3 regions of the Shigella sp. SIG6 genome follow, and region 2 is predicted to be linked to each of the others. Evidence: predicted binding sites of a transcription regulator. Region 2 holds the regulator's gene; each other region holds the start of a gene.
The links. Region 2 encodes CRP, which controls carbon source genes, mostly activating them, when cyclic AMP is high. Its sites were predicted from a motif close to ATGTGANNNNNNTCACAT; they were not measured.

Region 1: a site for CRP is predicted at 1,933-1,950, ahead of rbsD (D-ribose pyranase). Genes of this name have one in related genera too.
Region 3: a site for CRP is predicted at 3,867-3,884, ahead of msrB (peptide-methionine (R)-S-oxide reductase MsrB). Genes of this name have one in related genera too.

What each region holds. Positions count from the first base shown of each region.
Region 1 is NZ_JBQZXC010000124.1:4,402-10,135, reverse strand. Features, by position in the region: gene kup (low affinity potassium transporter Kup) at 1-1,866, shown strand, start outside; gene rbsD (D-ribose pyranase) at 2,021-2,443, shown strand; gene rbsA (ribose ABC transporter ATP-binding protein RbsA) at 2,451-3,956, shown strand; gene rbsC (ribose ABC transporter permease) at 3,961-4,926, shown strand; gene rbsB (ribose ABC transporter substrate-binding protein RbsB) at 4,951-5,734, shown strand, end outside.
Region 2 is NZ_JBQZXC010000043.1:11,853-17,586, forward strand. Features, by position in the region: gene ACUU1M_RS09625 (ABC transporter ATP-binding protein) at 1-237, shown strand, start outside; gene ACUU1M_RS09630 (hydrolase) at 237-1,259, shown strand; gene ACUU1M_RS09635 (YheU family protein) at 1,253-1,471, shown strand; gene ACUU1M_RS09640 (phosphoribulokinase) at 1,525-2,394, shown strand; gene ACUU1M_RS09645 (OsmC family protein) at 2,449-2,853, opposite strand; gene crp (cAMP-activated global transcriptional regulator CRP) at 3,155-3,787, shown strand; gene ACUU1M_RS09655 (YccS/YhfK family putative transporter) at 3,838-5,734, shown strand, end outside.
Region 3 is NZ_JBQZXC010000139.1:815-6,548, reverse strand. Features, by position in the region: gene ACUU1M_RS17075 (NAD(P)-dependent alcohol dehydrogenase) at 1-153, opposite strand, end outside; gene ACUU1M_RS17070 (MFS transporter) at 170-1,549, opposite strand; gene ACUU1M_RS17065 (zinc-binding dehydrogenase) at 1,576-2,652, opposite strand; gene ACUU1M_RS17060 (YeaC family protein) at 3,022-3,294, opposite strand; gene msrB (peptide-methionine (R)-S-oxide reductase MsrB) at 3,336-3,749, opposite strand; gene gapA (glyceraldehyde-3-phosphate dehydrogenase) at 4,091-5,086, shown strand; gene ACUU1M_RS17045 (D-hexose-6-phosphate mutarotase) at 5,170-5,734, shown strand, end outside.

The DNA.
Region 1 (5,734 bases), on a different contig from region 2:
AGCACTGATAATAAGCAATCATTGCCCGCGATTACCCTCGCGGTGATTGGAGTTGTCTACGGCGATATTGGTACCAGCCCGTTATATACACTTCGTGAATGTTTGTCCGGCCAGTTTGGTTTTGGCGTTGAACGCGATGCCGTGTTTGGCTTTTTATCGCTGATCTTCTGGCTGCTAATCTTTGTGGTTTCCATTAAATATCTCACCTTCGTGATGCGGGCAGATAACGCCGGTGAGGGGGGGATCCTGACGTTGATGTCGCTTGCCGGGCGTAATACGTCGGCGCGAACCACATCAATGCTGGTGATTATGGGGCTAATCGGCGGCAGCTTTTTCTATGGTGAAGTCGTCATAACACCCGCTATTTCGGTGATGTCAGCCATTGAAGGTCTGGAAATCGTCGCCCCGCAGCTGGATACCTGGATAGTTCCCCTCTCAATTATCGTTCTCACTTTATTATTTATGATTCAAAAGCATGGCACGGCTATGGTCGGTAAGCTGTTTGCGCCGATCATGCTGACCTGGTTTTTGATTCTGGCAGGACTGGGGTTACGTAGCATTATTGCTAACCCGGAAGTGCTGCATGCGCTGAATCCGATGTGGGCGGTGCATTTCTTCCTTGAATACAAAACGGTTTCTTTTATTGCATTAGGGGCAGTGGTGCTGTCGATTACGGGGGGCGAGGCGCTGTATGCTGATATGGGGCACTTTGGTAAGTTCCCTATTCGCCTGGCCTGGTTCACCGTCGTATTACCTTCCTTGACCCTTAATTACTTCGGTCAGGGAGCGTTGTTGTTAAAGAACCCGGAAGCGATTAAGAACCCGTTCTTCCTGTTGGCACCGGACTGGGCGCTGATCCCACTGCTGATCATCGCCGCACTGGCGACGGTAATTGCCTCGCAGGCGGTTATCTCTGGCGTCTTCTCATTGACGCGTCAGGCGGTACGTCTGGGATATTTGTCGCCGATGCGCATTATTCACACCTCCGAAATGGAGTCAGGGCAAATCTATATTCCGTTTGTGAACTGGATGCTCTATGTCGCGGTCGTGATTGTGATTGTCAGCTTTGAGCACTCCAGCAACCTGGCGGCGGCGTACGGGATTGCGGTGACCGGAACCATGGTACTGACGTCTATTCTCTCGACTACCGTGGCACGTCAGAACTGGCACTGGAATAAGTATTTTGTTGCGCTGATCCTGATTGCTTTCCTTTGTGTCGATATTCCATTGTTCACCGCTAACCTCGATAAACTGCTCTCCGGCGGCTGGTTGCCATTGAGCCTCGGTACTGTGATGTTTATCGTGATGACCACCTGGAAGAGCGAGCGTTTCCGCTTGCTGCGGCGGATGCATGAACATGGTAACTCTCTGGAAGCGATGATTGCTTCGCTGGAGAAATCACCGCCTGTTCGCGTGCCCGGGACCGCGGTGTATATGTCGCGTGCAATCAACGTCATTCCCTTTGCGCTGATGCATAACCTTAAACATAACAAGGTATTGCATGAGCGGGTGATTCTGTTAACTCTGCGCACCGAAGACGCGCCATATGTCCATAACGTCCGTCGGGTACAGATTGAACAACTGTCGCCCACTTTCTGGCGCGTGGTGGCAAGTTATGGTTGGCGAGAAACGCCAAACGTGGAAGAAGTTTTCCACCGCTGCGGTCTGGAAGGATTAAGTTGCCGGATGATGGAAACCTCCTTCTTTATGTCGCATGAGTCGTTGATCCTCGGCAAACGCCCGTGGTATTTGCGTCTGCGCGGCAAGCTGTACTTGCTGCTGCAACGTAATGCGCTGCGTGCACCAGATCAATTTGAAATCCCGCCAAACAGGGTTATCGAACTGGGTACTCAGGTCGAAATCTAACGCCAGACGCCTCCTTTCTTCATAAGGGGGCGTTTTTGTTTTCATGGTTAATCACCATGTAAAACGTTTCGAGGTTGATCACATTTCCGTAACGTCACGATGGTTTTCCCAACTCAGTCAGGATTAAGCTGCGGATCAGCGAAACGTTTCGCTGATGGAGAAAAAAGGCACCGTTCTTAATTCTGATATTTCATCGGTGATCTCCCGTCTGGGACATACCGATACGCTGGTGGTGTGTGATGCTGGTTTACCCATCCCCAAAAGTACAACGCGTATCGATATGGCATTAACCCAAGGTGTACCTTCTTTTATGCAGGTGCTGGGCGTCGTCACAAATGAAATGCAGGTCGAGGCTGCCATTATCGCGGAAGAGATCAAACAACATAATCCGCAACTCCACGAAACGTTGCTCACTCACCTTGAGCAGCTGCAAAAACACCAGGGAAATACCATTGAAATTCGTTACACCACGCATGAACAATTCAAACAACAAACCGCAGAAAGTCAGGCGGTAATTCGCAGCGGAGAATGTTCTCCGTATGCGAATATCATTCTCTGTGCTGGCGTGACGTTCTGAGGCCGTCATGGAAGCATTACTTCAGCTTAAAGGCATCGATAAAGCCTTCCCGGGCGTAAAAGCCCTCTCGGGCGCAGCGTTAAATGTCTATCCGGGCCGTGTGATGGCGCTGGTGGGCGAAAACGGCGCGGGTAAATCCACCATGATGAAAGTGCTTACTGGTATCTATACTCGCGATGCCGGCACGCTTTTATGGCTGGGGAAAGAAACGACATTTACCGGGCCGAAATCTTCCCAGGAAGCCGGGATTGGGATTATCCATCAGGAACTGAACCTGATCCCGCAGTTGACCATTGCCGAAAACATTTTCCTCGGTCGTGAGTTTGTTAATCGCTTTGGCAAAATTGACTGGAAAACCATGTATGTCGAAGCGGATAAATTGCTGGCTAAACTTAACCTGCGCTTTAAAAGCGACAAGTTAGTGGGCGATCTTTCCATCGGTGACCAGCAAATGGTTGAAATCGCCAAAGTGCTGAGCTTTGAGTCGAAAGTCATCATTATGGATGAACCGACCGATGCGCTGACCGATACCGAAACCGAATCCCTGTTCCGCGTCATCCGCGAGCTGAAATCGCAAGGCCGCGGTATTGTCTATATCTCCCACCGCATGAAAGAAATCTTCGAGATTTGCGATGACGTTACCGTTTTTCGTGATGGGCAATTTATTGCTGAGCGCGAAGTGGCATCACTGACCGAAGATTCGCTGATTGAGATGATGGTGGGCCGCAAGCTGGAAGATCAATATCCACACCTGGACAAAGCGCCAGGAGATATCCGCCTGAAAGTCGATAATCTCTGCGGACCTGGCGTTAACGATGTCTCTTTTACTTTACGCAAAGGCGAAATTCTTGGCGTCTCTGGTTTGATGGGCGCAGGTCGTACCGAACTGATGAAAGTGCTCTACGGCGCACTGCCGCGCACCAGCGGTTACGTCACCCTGGATGGGCATGAAGTCGTTACCCGTTCACCGCAGGATGGCCTGGCAAACGGCATTGTGTATATCTCCGAAGACCGTAAACGTGACGGTTTAGTGCTGGGCATGTCAGTAAAAGAGAACATGTCGCTGACAGCGCTGCGCTACTTCAGCCGCGCTGGCGGCAGTTTGAAGCATGCCGATGAACAGCAGGCTGTGAGTGATTTCATTCGTCTGTTTAATGTGAAAACGCCGTCGATGGAACAGGCAATTGGTCTGCTTTCCGGTGGCAATCAGCAAAAAGTGGCGATTGCCCGCGGTCTGATGACACGCCCCAAAGTATTGATCCTTGATGAGCCTACCCGTGGCGTAGATGTCGGCGCGAAAAAAGAGATCTATCAACTGATTAACCAGTTCAAAGCCGATGGCTTGAGTATCATTCTGGTGTCATCGGAGATGCCAGAAGTATTAGGCATGAGCGATCGCATCATCGTCATGCATGAAGGGCATCTCAGCGGGGAATTTACTCGTGAGCAGGCCACCCAGGAAGTGTTAATGGCTGCCGCTGTGGGCAAGCTTAATCGCGTGAATCAGGAGTAAAAAAATGACAACCCAGACTGTCTCTGGTCGCCGTTATTTCACGAAAGCGTGGCTGATGGAGCAGAAATCGCTTATCGCTCTGCTGGTGCTGATCGCGATTGTCTCGACGTTAAGCCCGAACTTTTTCACCATCAATAACTTATTCAATATTCTCCAGCAAACTTCGGTGAACGCCATTATGGCGGTCGGGATGACGCTGGTGATCCTGACGTCGGGCATAGACTTGTCGGTAGGTTCTCTGTTGGCGCTAACCGGTGCAGTTGCTGCATCTATCGTCGGCATTGAAGTCAATGCGCTGGTGGCTGTCGCTGCTGCTCTCACGTTAGGTGCCGCAATTGGTGCGGTAACCGGGGTGATTGTAGCGAAAGGTCGCGTCCAGGCGTTTATCGCTACGCTGGTTATGATGCTTTTACTGCGCGGCGTGACCATGGTTTATACCAACGGTAGCCCAGTGAATACCGGCTTTACTGAGAACGCCGATCTGTTTGGCTGGTTTGGTATTGGTCGTCCGCTGGGCGTACCGACGCCAGTCTGGATCATGGGGATTGTCTTCCTCGCGGCCTGGTACATGCTGCATCACACGCGTCTGGGGCGTTACATCTACGCGCTGGGCGGCAACGAAGCGGCAACGCGTCTTTCTGGTATCAACGTCAATAAAATCAAAATCATCGTCTATTCTCTTTGTGGTCTGCTGGCATCGCTGGCCGGGATCATTGAAGTGGCGCGTCTCTCCTCTGCACAACCCACGGCGGGGACTGGCTATGAGCTGGATGCTATTGCTGCGGTGGTTCTGGGCGGTACGAGTCTGGCGGGCGGAAAAGGTCGCATTGTTGGGACGTTGATCGGCGCATTAATTCTTGGCTTCCTTAATAATGGATTGAATTTGTTAGGTGTTTCCTCCTATTACCAGATGATCGTCAAAGCGGTGGTGATTTTGCTGGCGGTGCTGGTAGACAACAAAAAGCAGTAATAACGACTACAGGACATCTTGAATATGAACATGAAAAAACTGGCTACCCTGGTTTCCGCTGTTGCGCTAAGCGCCACCGTCAGTGCGAATGCGATGGCAAAAGACACCATCGCGCTGGTGGTCTCCACGCTTAACAACCCGTTCTTTGTATCGCTGAAAGATGGCGCGCAGAAAGAGGCGGATAAACTTGGCTATAACCTGGTGGTGCTGGACTCCCAGAACAACCCGGCGAAAGAGCTGGCGAATGTGCAGGACTTAACCGTTCGCGGCACCAAAATTCTGCTGATTAACCCGACCGACTCCGACGCAGTGGGTAATGCTGTGAAGATGGCTAACCAGGCGAACATTCCGGTTATCACTCTTGACCGCCAGGCAACGAAAGGTGAAGTGGTGAGCCACATTGCATCTGATAACGTACTGGGCGGCAAAATCGCCGGTGATTACATCGCGAAGAAAGCGGGTGAAGGTGCCAAAGTTATCGAGCTGCAAGGTATTGCCGGTACATCCGCAGCCCGTGAACGTGGCGAAGGCTTCCAGCAGGCCGTTGCTGCTCACAAGTTTAATGTTCTTGCCAGCCAGCCAGCAGATTTTGATCGCACCAAAGGTTTGAACGTAATGCAGAACCTGTTGACCGCTCATCCGGATGTTCAGGCTGTATTCGTGCAGAATGATGAAATGGCGCTGGGCGCGCTGCGCGCACTGCAAACTGCCGGTAAATCGGATGTGATGGTCGTCGGATTTGACGGTACACCGGATGGCGAAAAAGCGGTGAATGATGGCAAACTAGCAGCGACTATCGCTCAGCTAC
Region 2 (5,734 bases):
CTGCGTAAAGAGATTGCCCGTCTGGAAAAAGAGATGGAGAAGCTGAACGCGCAACTGGCGCAGGCGGAAGAGAAACTCGGCGACAGCGAACTGTATGACCAGAGCCGTAAAGCGGAGTTGACCGCCTGCCTGCAACAGCAAGCCAGCGCCAAATCCGGCCTGGAAGAGTGCGAAATGGCGTGGCTGGAAGCCCAGGAGCAGCTTGAGCAGATGCTGCTGGAAGGCCAAAGCAACTGATGGCGCAGATAACGACGACCGATGCCAATGAATTTAGCAGCAGTGCTGAATTCACCCCTATGCGCGGCTTTAGCAATTGTCATCTACAAACTATGCTGCCGCGTTTGTTTCGTCGTCAGGTGAAATTCACCCCGTACTGGCAGCGGCTGGAGTTGCCCGACGGCGATTTTGTCGATCTCTCGTGGAGTGAAGACCCCGCACAGGCGAAACATAAACCGCGTTTAGTGGTGTTTCACGGGCTGGAAGGCAGTCTCAATAGCCCTTACGCCCACGGTCTGGTTGAGGCGGCGCAAAAGCGCGGCTGGCTGGGCGTGGTGATGCATTTTCGCGGATGCAGCGGTGAACCAAACCGTATGCACCGCATTTACCATTCGGGCGAAACCGAAGACGCCAGTTGGTTTTTACGCTGGCTGCAACGCGAATTTGGTCATGCGCCAACGGCTGCCGTCGGCTATTCGCTCGGCGGTAATATGCTGGCCTGTTTGCTGGCAAAGGAAGGCAATGATCTCCCGGTTGATGCGGCGGTGATTGTCTCTGCGCCGTTTATGCTGGAAGCCTGTAGCTATCATATGGAAAAGGGCTTTTCCCGCGTTTATCAGCGTTACTTGCTGAACCTGTTAAAAGCCAATGCCGCGCGCAAGCTGGCAGCCTACCCCGGAACGCTGCCGATTAATCTCGCGCAGTTAAAATCGGTACGTCGCATCCGTGAATTTGACGATCTAATCACCGCCAGAATTCACGGCTACGCCGACGCTATCGACTATTATCGTCAGTGTAGCGCCATGCCGATGCTGAACCGGATCGCCAAACCGACGCTGATTATTCACGCCAAAGACGATCCGTTTATGGATCATCAGGTGATCCCAAAACCGGAAAGTCTCCCCTCGCAGGTGGAGTATCAACTGACTGAACATGGCGGTCATGTTGGCTTTATTGGCGGTACATTACTTCATCCGCAAATGTGGCTGGAGTCACGCATTCCTGACTGGTTAACAACGTATCTGGAGGCGAAATCATGTTGATTCCGTGGCAAGACCTCTCCCCCGAAACGCTGGAAAATTTAATTGAAAGCTTTGTGTTACGTGAAGGCACCGATTATGGTGAACATGAGCGTACACTTGAACAGAAAGTCGCCGACGTCAAACGCCAGCTACAGTGCGGAGAAGCGGTGCTGGTATGGTCGGAGCTGCACGAAACGGTCAATATTATGCCGCGCAGTCAGTTTCGCGAATAACCTGCAACCGTCGGCGGACGAGATAATAGTGATAGCTAAGTCATGGAGTTACTATGTCTGCCAAACATCCGGTCATTGCGGTAACAGGATCCAGCGGCGCGGGGACCACCACCACCAGCCTCGCGTTTCGTAAAATATTCGCGCAGTTAAATCTGCATGCAGCTGAGGTGGAAGGCGACAGTTTTCACCGTTACACCCGCCCGGAAATGGACATGGCGATCCGCAAAGCGCGCGACGCCGGGCGGCATATCAGCTACTTCGGCCCCGAAGCGAACGACTTCGGCCTGCTGGAACAAACCTTCATTGAATACGGTCAGAGCGGCAAAGGGAAATCTCGCAAATATCTGCATACCTACGACGAAGCCGTACCCTGGAATCAGGTACCGGGAACATTCACCCCCTGGCAACCTTTACCAGAACCCACTGATGTACTGTTTTATGAAGGTTTACACGGCGGCGTAGTCACGCCACAGCATAACGTTGCGCAGCATGTGGACTTACTGGTCGGCGTAGTGCCTATCGTTAACCTTGAGTGGATTCAAAAACTGATCCGCGACACCAGCGAGCGCGGGCACTCACGAGAAGCAGTAATGGACTCGGTAGTGCGTTCAATGGAAGACTATATCAACTACATCACACCGCAGTTTTCCCGCACCCATCTTAACTTCCAGCGCGTTCCCACCGTCGACACTTCAAACCCGTTCGCGGCAAAAGGTATCCCGTCGCTGGATGAAAGCTTTGTGGTGATCCATTTTCGTAATCTGGAAGGGATCGATTTCCCTTGGCTGCTGGCGATGTTGCAAGGCTCATTCATTTCCCACATCAATACGTTAGTGGTACCTGGCGGCAAAATGGGGCTGGCAATGGAATTAATTATGCTGCCGCTGGTGCAACGATTGATGGAAGGAAAGAAAATCGAGTAACTTTACTATTATGCCGGATAAAATACTATCCGGCTTCACAACGGGATAGTTAAGTCACGCGGCAACCACTTCATACGAGTGAGTAATATTCACCGCTTTTTCCAGCATCAACGCCACTGAACAATATTTCTCGGCAGAGAGATCAACCGCACGCGCAACCGCTGCGTCTTTCAGGTCGCGACCGGTGACGATAAAATGCAGATTAATGTGCGTAAACAGGCGTGGTGCCTCTTCGCGGCGTTCAGAGGTCAATTTTACTTCACAATCGACCACATCCTGACGCCCTTTTTGCAGGATCGAAACCACATCGATGGCACTGCAACCACCCGCCGCCATCAACACCATTTCCATCGGACTTGGTGCTTTATCGCCTGAGTTGCCGTCCATTAAAATCTGGTGACCAGAGGCGGATTCGCCCAGAAAAGTTAACCCTTCGACCCACTTCACTCGCGCTTGCATTTTTGCTACTCCACTGCGTCAATTTTCCTGACAGAGTACGCGTACTAACCAAATCGCGCAACGGAAGGCGACCTGGGTCATGCTGAAGCGAGACACCAGGAGACACAAAGCGAAAGCTATGCTAAAACAGTCAGGATGCTACAGTAATACATTGATGTACTGCATGTATGCAAAGGACGTCACATTACCGTGCAGTACAGTTGATAGCCCCTTCCCAGGTAGCGGGAAGCATATTTCGGCAATCCAGAGACAGCGGCGTTATCTGGCTCTGGAGAAAGCTTATAACAGAGGATAACCGCGCATGGTGCTTGGCAAACCGCAAACAGACCCGACTCTCGAATGGTTCTTGTCTCATTGCCACATTCATAAGTACCCATCCAAGAGCACGCTTATTCACCAGGGTGAAAAAGCGGAAACGCTGTACTACATCGTTAAAGGCTCTGTGGCAGTGCTGATCAAAGACGAAGAGGGTAAAGAAATGATCCTCTCCTATCTGAATCAGGGTGATTTTATTGGCGAACTGGGCCTGTTTGAAGAGGGCCAGGAACGTAGCGCATGGGTACGTGCGAAAACCGCCTGTGAAGTGGCTGAAATTTCGTACAAAAAATTTCGCCAATTGATTCAGGTAAACCCGGACATTCTGATGCGTCTGTCTGCACAGATGGCGCGTCGTCTGCAAGTCACTTCAGAGAAAGTGGGCAACCTGGCGTTCCTCGACGTGACGGGCCGCATTGCACAGACTCTGCTGAACCTGGCAAAACAACCAGATGCTATGACTCACCCGGACGGTATGCAAATCAAAATTACCCGTCAGGAAATCGGTCAGATTGTCGGCTGTTCTCGTGAAACCGTGGGACGCATTCTGAAGATGCTGGAAGATCAGAACCTGATCTCCGCACACGGTAAAACCATCGTCGTTTACGGCACTCGTTAATCCCGTCGGAGTGGCGCGTTACCTGGTAGCGCGCCATTTTGTTTCCCCCGATGTGGCGCAGACTGATTTATCACCCCGATATCAACTATGCACTTCGACAAACGCTGGTGCTATGTTTGCCCGTGGCCGTTGGGTTAATGCTTGGCGAATTACGATTCGGTCTGCTCTTCTCCCTCGTTCCTGCCTGTTGCAATATTGCGGGCCTTGATACGCCTCATAAACGTTTTTTCAAACACTTAATCATTGGTGCGTCGCTGTTTGCCACCTGTAGCTTACTGACACAGCTGCTACTGGTAAAAGATGTTCCCCTGCCCTTTTTGCTGACCGGATTAACGCTGGTACTTGGCGTCACTGCTGAGCTGGGGCCATTGCACGCAAAATTGCTTCCTGCATCGCTGCTCGCCGCCATTTTTACCCTCAGTCTGGCGGGATACATGCCGGTCTGGGAACCATTGCTCATCTATGCGTTGGGCACTCTCTGGTACGGATTGTTTAACTGGTTTTGGTTCTGGATCTGGCGCGAACAACCGCTGCGCGAGTCACTAAGTCTGCTGTACCGTGAACTGGCAGATTATTGTGAAGCCAAATACAGCCTGCTTACCCAGCACACCGATCCTGAAAAAGCGCTGCCACCGCTGCTGGTGCGCCAGCAAAAAGCGGTCGATTTAATTACTCAGTGCTATCAGCAAATGCATATGCTTTCCGCGCAAAACAATACCGATTACAAGCGGATGCTGCGTATTTTCCAGGAGGCGCTGGATTTGCAGGAACATATTTCGGTCAGTTTGCATCAGCCGGAAGAGGTGCAAAAACTGGTCGAGCGTAGCCATGCGGAAGAAGTTATCCGCTGGAATGCGCAAACCGTCGCCGCTCGCCTGCGCGTGCTGGCTGATGACATTCTTTACCATCGCCTGCCAACGCGTTTTACGATGGAAAAGCAAATTGGCGCACTGGAAAAAATCGCCCGCCAGCATCCGGATAATCCGGTTGGGCAATTCTGCTACTGGCATTTCAGCCGCATCGCCCGCGTGCTGCGCACCCAAAAACCGCTCTATGCCCGTGACTTACTGGCCGATAAACAGCGGCGAATGCCGTTACTTCCGGCACTGAAAAGTTATCTGTCACTAAAGTCTCCGGCGCTACGCAATGCCGGACGACTCAGTGTGATGTTAAGCGTTGCCAGCCTGATGGGCACCGTGCTGCATCTGCCGAAGTCGTACTGGATCCTGATGACGGTATTGCTGGTGACACAAAATGGCTATGGCGCAACCCGTCTGAGGATTGTGAATCGCTCCGTGGGAACCGTGGTCGGGTTAATCATTGCGGGCGTAGCGCTGCACTTTAAAATTCCCGAAGGTTACACCCTGACGTTGATGCTGATTACCACCCTCGCCAGCTACCTGATATTGCGCAAAAACTACGGCTGGGCAACGGTCGGTTTTACTATTACCGCAGTGTATACCCTGCAACTGTTGTGGCTGAACGGTGAGCAGTACATCCTTCCACGTCTTATCGATACCATTATTGGTTGTTTGATTGCTTTCGGTGGTACCGTCTGGCTGTGGCCGCAGTGGCAGAGCGGGTTATTGCGTAAAAACGCCCATGATGCTTTAGAAGCCTATCAGGAAGCGATTCGCTTGATTCTGAGCGAGGACCCGCAACCAACGCCACTGGCCTGGCAGAGAATGCGGGTAAATCAGGCGCATAACACTCTGTATAACTCATTGAATCAGGCGATGCAGGAACCGGCATTCAACAGCCATTATCTGGCAGATATGAAACTGTGGGTAACGCACAGCCAGTTTATTGTTGAGCATATTAATGCCATGACCACGCTGGCGCGGGAACACCGGGCATTGCCACCTGAACTGGCACAAGAGTATTTACAGTCTTGTGAAATCGCCATTCAGCGTTGTCAGCAGCGACTGGAGTATGACGAACCGGGTA
Region 3 (5,734 bases), on a different contig from region 2:
AAACGGGCCTGATTCAAAACCATGTACATCTGAACCACAAATACCGACATATTCTACTTTAATCAAAACTTCATCTTCTTTAGGATCTGGTATTTCTGCTGAAATAATTTCCATTGTGCCCGGCACCTGCAATATTGCTTTTGAATTTTTCATTTTGAATCCACCCGTATTATTTATTGGCTACTGCATCAATACTTAAACTTTCAACGGAGACACCTTTGGTTTCAATTCCAATGGTGGCGATAGCAATTGCGACAATAATTGAAACAGCCCCCAGAAGAATAAAGACTCCCGTTACACCATAACTACTGAGCAGCACTGCAACGGCATAAGGTGCGGCAATACCACTGATTCGCCCTACCGCATTCGCCAGACCGGAGCCACGGAGTTTGGCCTCTGTCGGCCAGATTTCAGGGACATACACTGCCGAGGCATAGCAAACGTACATATAGACGAAAGTAATCAGGAAGAAACCAATCAGCGTTATGAGCAACATACTGGTTTGCAGTGAATAGATATATCCGAGCACCGCAATCAGGATTAATAGCCCCACACCCATTGTTTTACGCGGAATTTTATCCATCACCAGCATGGCAATAAAAATACCAAATGGCGCGCCAAACATACTCATGGTATTTAAAACAATCGAGTCTTTTAAATTAATCCCCTGGGTCATGAATATTGTTGGCAACCAGTTAATTAGTGTGTACTGCACAACGTTCATGGTAATCAGCACACAAGAGCCTAATATCACGCGTTTCAGTAATACTCCTGTCAGTAAGGCTGAATACGGCACCGCTTGTGGCGCTTTACCGTCATCTGCAATAACCACAGGCGGCAAAGGTTTACCCGTCTGGCGTATGACGCCTTCTTCTATACTCCGCATGACTTTCTCGGCTTCCTGATACCGTCCGCGCGATTCCAGCCAGCGCGGGGATTCAGGAAAGTAGCGCCAGGCCAGCGCCGTAGCGATAAGCGACAATATTGCAGGAATAAGCAGTTGTACCCGCCAGTTCCACTCTGCACTAATCAGCGGCGTGAGTCCCATCGCAATCAGTGAGCAGAGCGGATATGACCAGTTGCCAATAAAGGAAACCCGACTGGACCACGTTCCGCGATTTCTACCGGGCATATATTCGGTGAAACCAGCAAACAGTGTAACCAGTAAAGCTCCCAGCCCAACGCCCATCACAAAACGGCAGGCAATAAGAAAATCCATATTCGGTGAGAAAGCACCGACAACCATCGAGGCAATATGAATGGCCTCATAGAGGATGAACGCATTTCTGCGACCGGTTTTGTCGCCAATGATGCCGCCCACCAGCGCACCGAGAAACATTCCGGCGGTCGTGATTGCTGAGAATGTGGCTGTGGTGGAATTATCTGTCCAGCCCAACGCTTTCAGCTGCGCGAGGATCAAGCCACCAACGGCATTACTCCAGCAGACAAGCAAGCCAAACGCGACGATGGCAAACATTGACGAATGCCAGCGGCAATCCGGTAAGCGATCCAGCCGTGCACCACAATGCGGTTTTGTTATCTGTTCCATGCGATAACGTTCCTTCAGGAGAGTAGTTATTCATCAAAGTCGTAAGTCATGATCACTTTGATTGCGGTTTTATCGACCATCGCATCAAACCCTTCGCGCCATTGCGACAGGCCGATACGATGCGTGATCATCGGTTTGACTTTGATAGCGCCGCTGGCTAATAGCCGGATAGCGTTACGCCATGAGGTGGAGTCATAGGCCATATGCCCAATGATGCTTTTATTCCAGGCGGTAATGTTATTAATCGAGAAATCAAGAGGTTTGAAGCCCATTCCAACGCGTACCACTTCCCCATTCGGGCGGAGCATTTCGATGGCTTGTTTCAGTGCGATATTGGCACCGGAGCATTCAATCACCAGTCCCAGATTATCTTTGCCACAAATTTGCTGGCAGCGCGCCACCACATCTTCGGTAGAACCATTTACTACTGCCGTCGCCCCCAGTTCTTTTGCAACCGGGAAGCGGACCGCCACATCTTCTTGCAGACCAACGACGACGATATTTACCGCCCCCATAATCCGCGCCATTTGTACGGAAAACAGCCCGAGTGGGCCAGTGCCAATGACGACAACATCCTGACCAAGAAGGAATTTCGATTGCTGCGCGATGGATTTATAGGCATTACAGATAGGGTCAAGTACGGCTGCGTCCTCATAATCAACACCATCAGGGATTTCCCACAACGCATGACGATGAATTTTGAGAATTTCACCAAGAACCAGACAATATTTGGAAAAACCACCGCCCCAGGTATTGTTATCCAGACCAAGGTTTACTTTTTCTGTACAACACAGAAAATCACCCTGTTCACAGGCCGGACAAACGCCGCAAACGTGACCGCTGTTATCCGACACGACGCGTTGCCCCACTTTCCAGTCTTTGACTTTTTCACCAACCTGCGCAATACAACCTGCGAACTCATGGCCGCGGATAGAGTTAAACTCATCAGAACCGCTATCGACATTGTAGTGCTTCATGTCTGCGCCGCAGATTGCCGCGGCTTTAATTTCAATCACTACGTCTTCCGGGCCACAAATGGGTTGTGGGACATGAATCATCTTGTAGCCGCCAAAGGCCTTGCCAAACCGAGCCAGTGCTTTCATTGCGTCATCCTCTGTGTTTTGTTTTGCTTAGATGGCCATCATACTTACCCACATGATTTTTGAGGTCAACATTAAATCTGCACAACACAGATAATGACCTGCATTTTACAACTTAGATCACAATTACGCAGAAAATGGCTGGGTCTGTTACAAGTTGGTGGAAGGCGGGACGCAAAAAGAGCAAATTCGAGAGGGATTACCGGCCAAATAGGTCTGAGACTTAAGTTCAGGAGAAGTCATTCAGGCGTGAACGCGACTGCAAGAGATCGGACTGGGACTTAGCCAGGTCGGGTCGAGATAATTGAGACGAGTCGTGGGGTCATTGTTGGCTATCCCCTTCATAGCCGCGGCAAAAAGGGGATGAACCACTTACTTAAACATGGCAATAGGCTTTGCTGAGATACCAAAATCTTCTTTTAACTGCTGTTTGCTCTTCATGACCATCTGACCATTTGTGTCAATTGTCATATGCTGTGCTTCGGTATTATGGCGGGCTTGCCACAGCATCACCAGTTGCAGGCAATTCTCTTTTTGTTCCTCGGTCAACGCAACGCCATCAGGCCATTTCCCCAGTTCAACGGCGGTCGACAAACGCTGGTATACCTCAGGCGTCATGCTGTTGATAATGTCATCAAGATTCATAATTTTTCCGCTCCTGTGGAATAAGTTGCTGAATCGTTTTTTCAACCGTTGATTTCTTCGCCGTTTTCGCCATCAGTGAAGCGTAAAGAAGCAGAGTTAACACAATAACGTTCGCCTGTTGGTTGCGGCCCGTCGGGAAAGACATGCCCCAGATGGGCATCACAGTTACCGCAACGAATTTCTATGCGCTGCATTCCATGTGACAAGTCTTTGATATAACGAATGGATTCTTCACTCACCGGTTCGTAGAAACTGGGCCAGCCACAGCCGGAATCATACTTGGTTTCGGAATGAAACAGCGGGGCATCGCAGATCAAACAGTGATATACGCCGTCACGCTTGTTATACAGTAAACGACCCGTAAATGGCGGTTCTGTCCCATGATTCTGCGTCACGTAAAACTGCATCTCGGACAAATTTTTTTTCAGTTCTTCTGCCGAAGGTTTATTAGCCATTTACTCACATCTCACTTTAATCGTGCTCACATTACGTGACTGATTCTAACAAAACATTAACACCAACTGGCAAAATTTTGTCCTAAACTTGATCTCGACGAAATGGCCGCACCTAAATCGTGATGAAAATCACATTTTTATCGTAATTGCCCTTTAAAATTCGGGGCGCCGACCCCATGTGGTCTCAAGCCCAAAGGAAGAGTGAGGCGAGTCAGTCGCGTAATGCTTAGGCACAGGATTGATTTGTCGCAATGATTGACACGATTCCGCTTGACGCTGCGTAAGGTTTTTGTAATTTTACAGGCAACCTTTTATTCACTAACAAATAGCTGGTGGAATATATGACTATCAAAGTAGGTATCAACGGTTTTGGCCGTATCGGTCGCATTGTTTTCCGTGCTGCTCAGAAACGTTCTGACATCGAGATCGTTGCAATCAACGACCTGTTAGACGCTGATTACATGGCATACATGCTGAAATATGACTCCACTCACGGCCGTTTCGACGGTACCGTTGAAGTGAAAGACGGTCATCTGATCGTTAACGGTAAAAAAATCCGTGTTACCGCTGAACGTGATCCGGCTAACCTGAAATGGGACGAAGTGGGTGTTGACGTTGTCGCTGAAGCAACTGGTCTGTTCCTGACTGACGAAACTGCTCGTAAACACATCACCGCTGGTGCGAAGAAAGTGGTTATGACTGGTCCGTCTAAAGACAACACTCCGATGTTCGTTAAAGGCGCTAACTTCGACAAATATGCTGGCCAGGACATCGTTTCCAACGCTTCCTGCACCACCAACTGCCTGGCTCCGCTGGCTAAAGTTATCAACGATAACTTCGGCATCATCGAAGGTCTGATGACCACCGTTCACGCTACTACCGCTACTCAGAAAACCGTTGATGGCCCGTCTCACAAAGACTGGCGCGGCGGCCGCGGCGCTTCCCAGAACATCATCCCGTCCTCTACCGGTGCTGCTAAAGCTGTAGGTAAAGTACTGCCAGAACTGAATGGCAAACTGACTGGTATGGCGTTCCGCGTTCCGACCCCGAACGTATCCGTAGTTGACCTGACCGTTCGTCTGGAAAAAGCTGCAACTTACGAGCAGATCAAAGCTGCCGTTAAAGCTGCTGCTGAAGGCGAAATGAAAGGCGTTCTGGGCTACACCGAAGATGACGTAGTATCTACCGATTTCAACGGCGAAGTTTGCACTTCCGTGTTCGATGCTAAAGCTGGTATCGCTCTGAACGACAACTTCGTGAAACTGGTATCCTGGTACGACAACGAAACCGGTTACTCCAACAAAGTTCTGGACCTGATCGCTCACATCTCCAAATAAGTTGAGATGACACTGTGATCTAAAAAGAGTGACTTCGGTCGCTCTTTTTTTTACCTGATAAAATGAAGTTAAAGGACTGCGTCATGATTAAGAAAATTTTTGCCCTTCCGGTCATCGAACAAATCTCCCCTGTCCTCTCCCGTCGTAAACTGGATGAACTGGACCTCATTGTGGTCGATCATCCCCAGGTAAAAGCCTCTTTTGCATTACAGGGCGCACACCTTCTCTCGTGGAAACCTGCGGGTGAAGAAGAAGTTCTGTGGTTGAGCAACAACACACCGTTCAAAAATGGCGTCGCTATTCGCGGTGGCGTACCGGTTTGCTGGCCGTGGTTTGGTCCGGCGGCACAACAAGGTCTGCCTGCGCACGGTTTTGCCCGCAACCTGCCGTGGACGCTGAAATCACATCATGAAGATGCTGATGGCGTAGCGCTGACTTTTGAATTGACACAAAGCGAAGAGACGAAAAAATTCTGGCCGCACGACTTTACGCTGTTAGCGCATTTCCGCGTGGGTAAAACCTGTGAAATCGATCTTGAATCACATGGCGAATTTGAAACCACCTCTGCCCTGCATACCTACTTTAACGTGGGAGATATCGCTAAGGTAAGCGTCAGTGGGCTGGGCGATCGCTTCATTGATAAAGTGA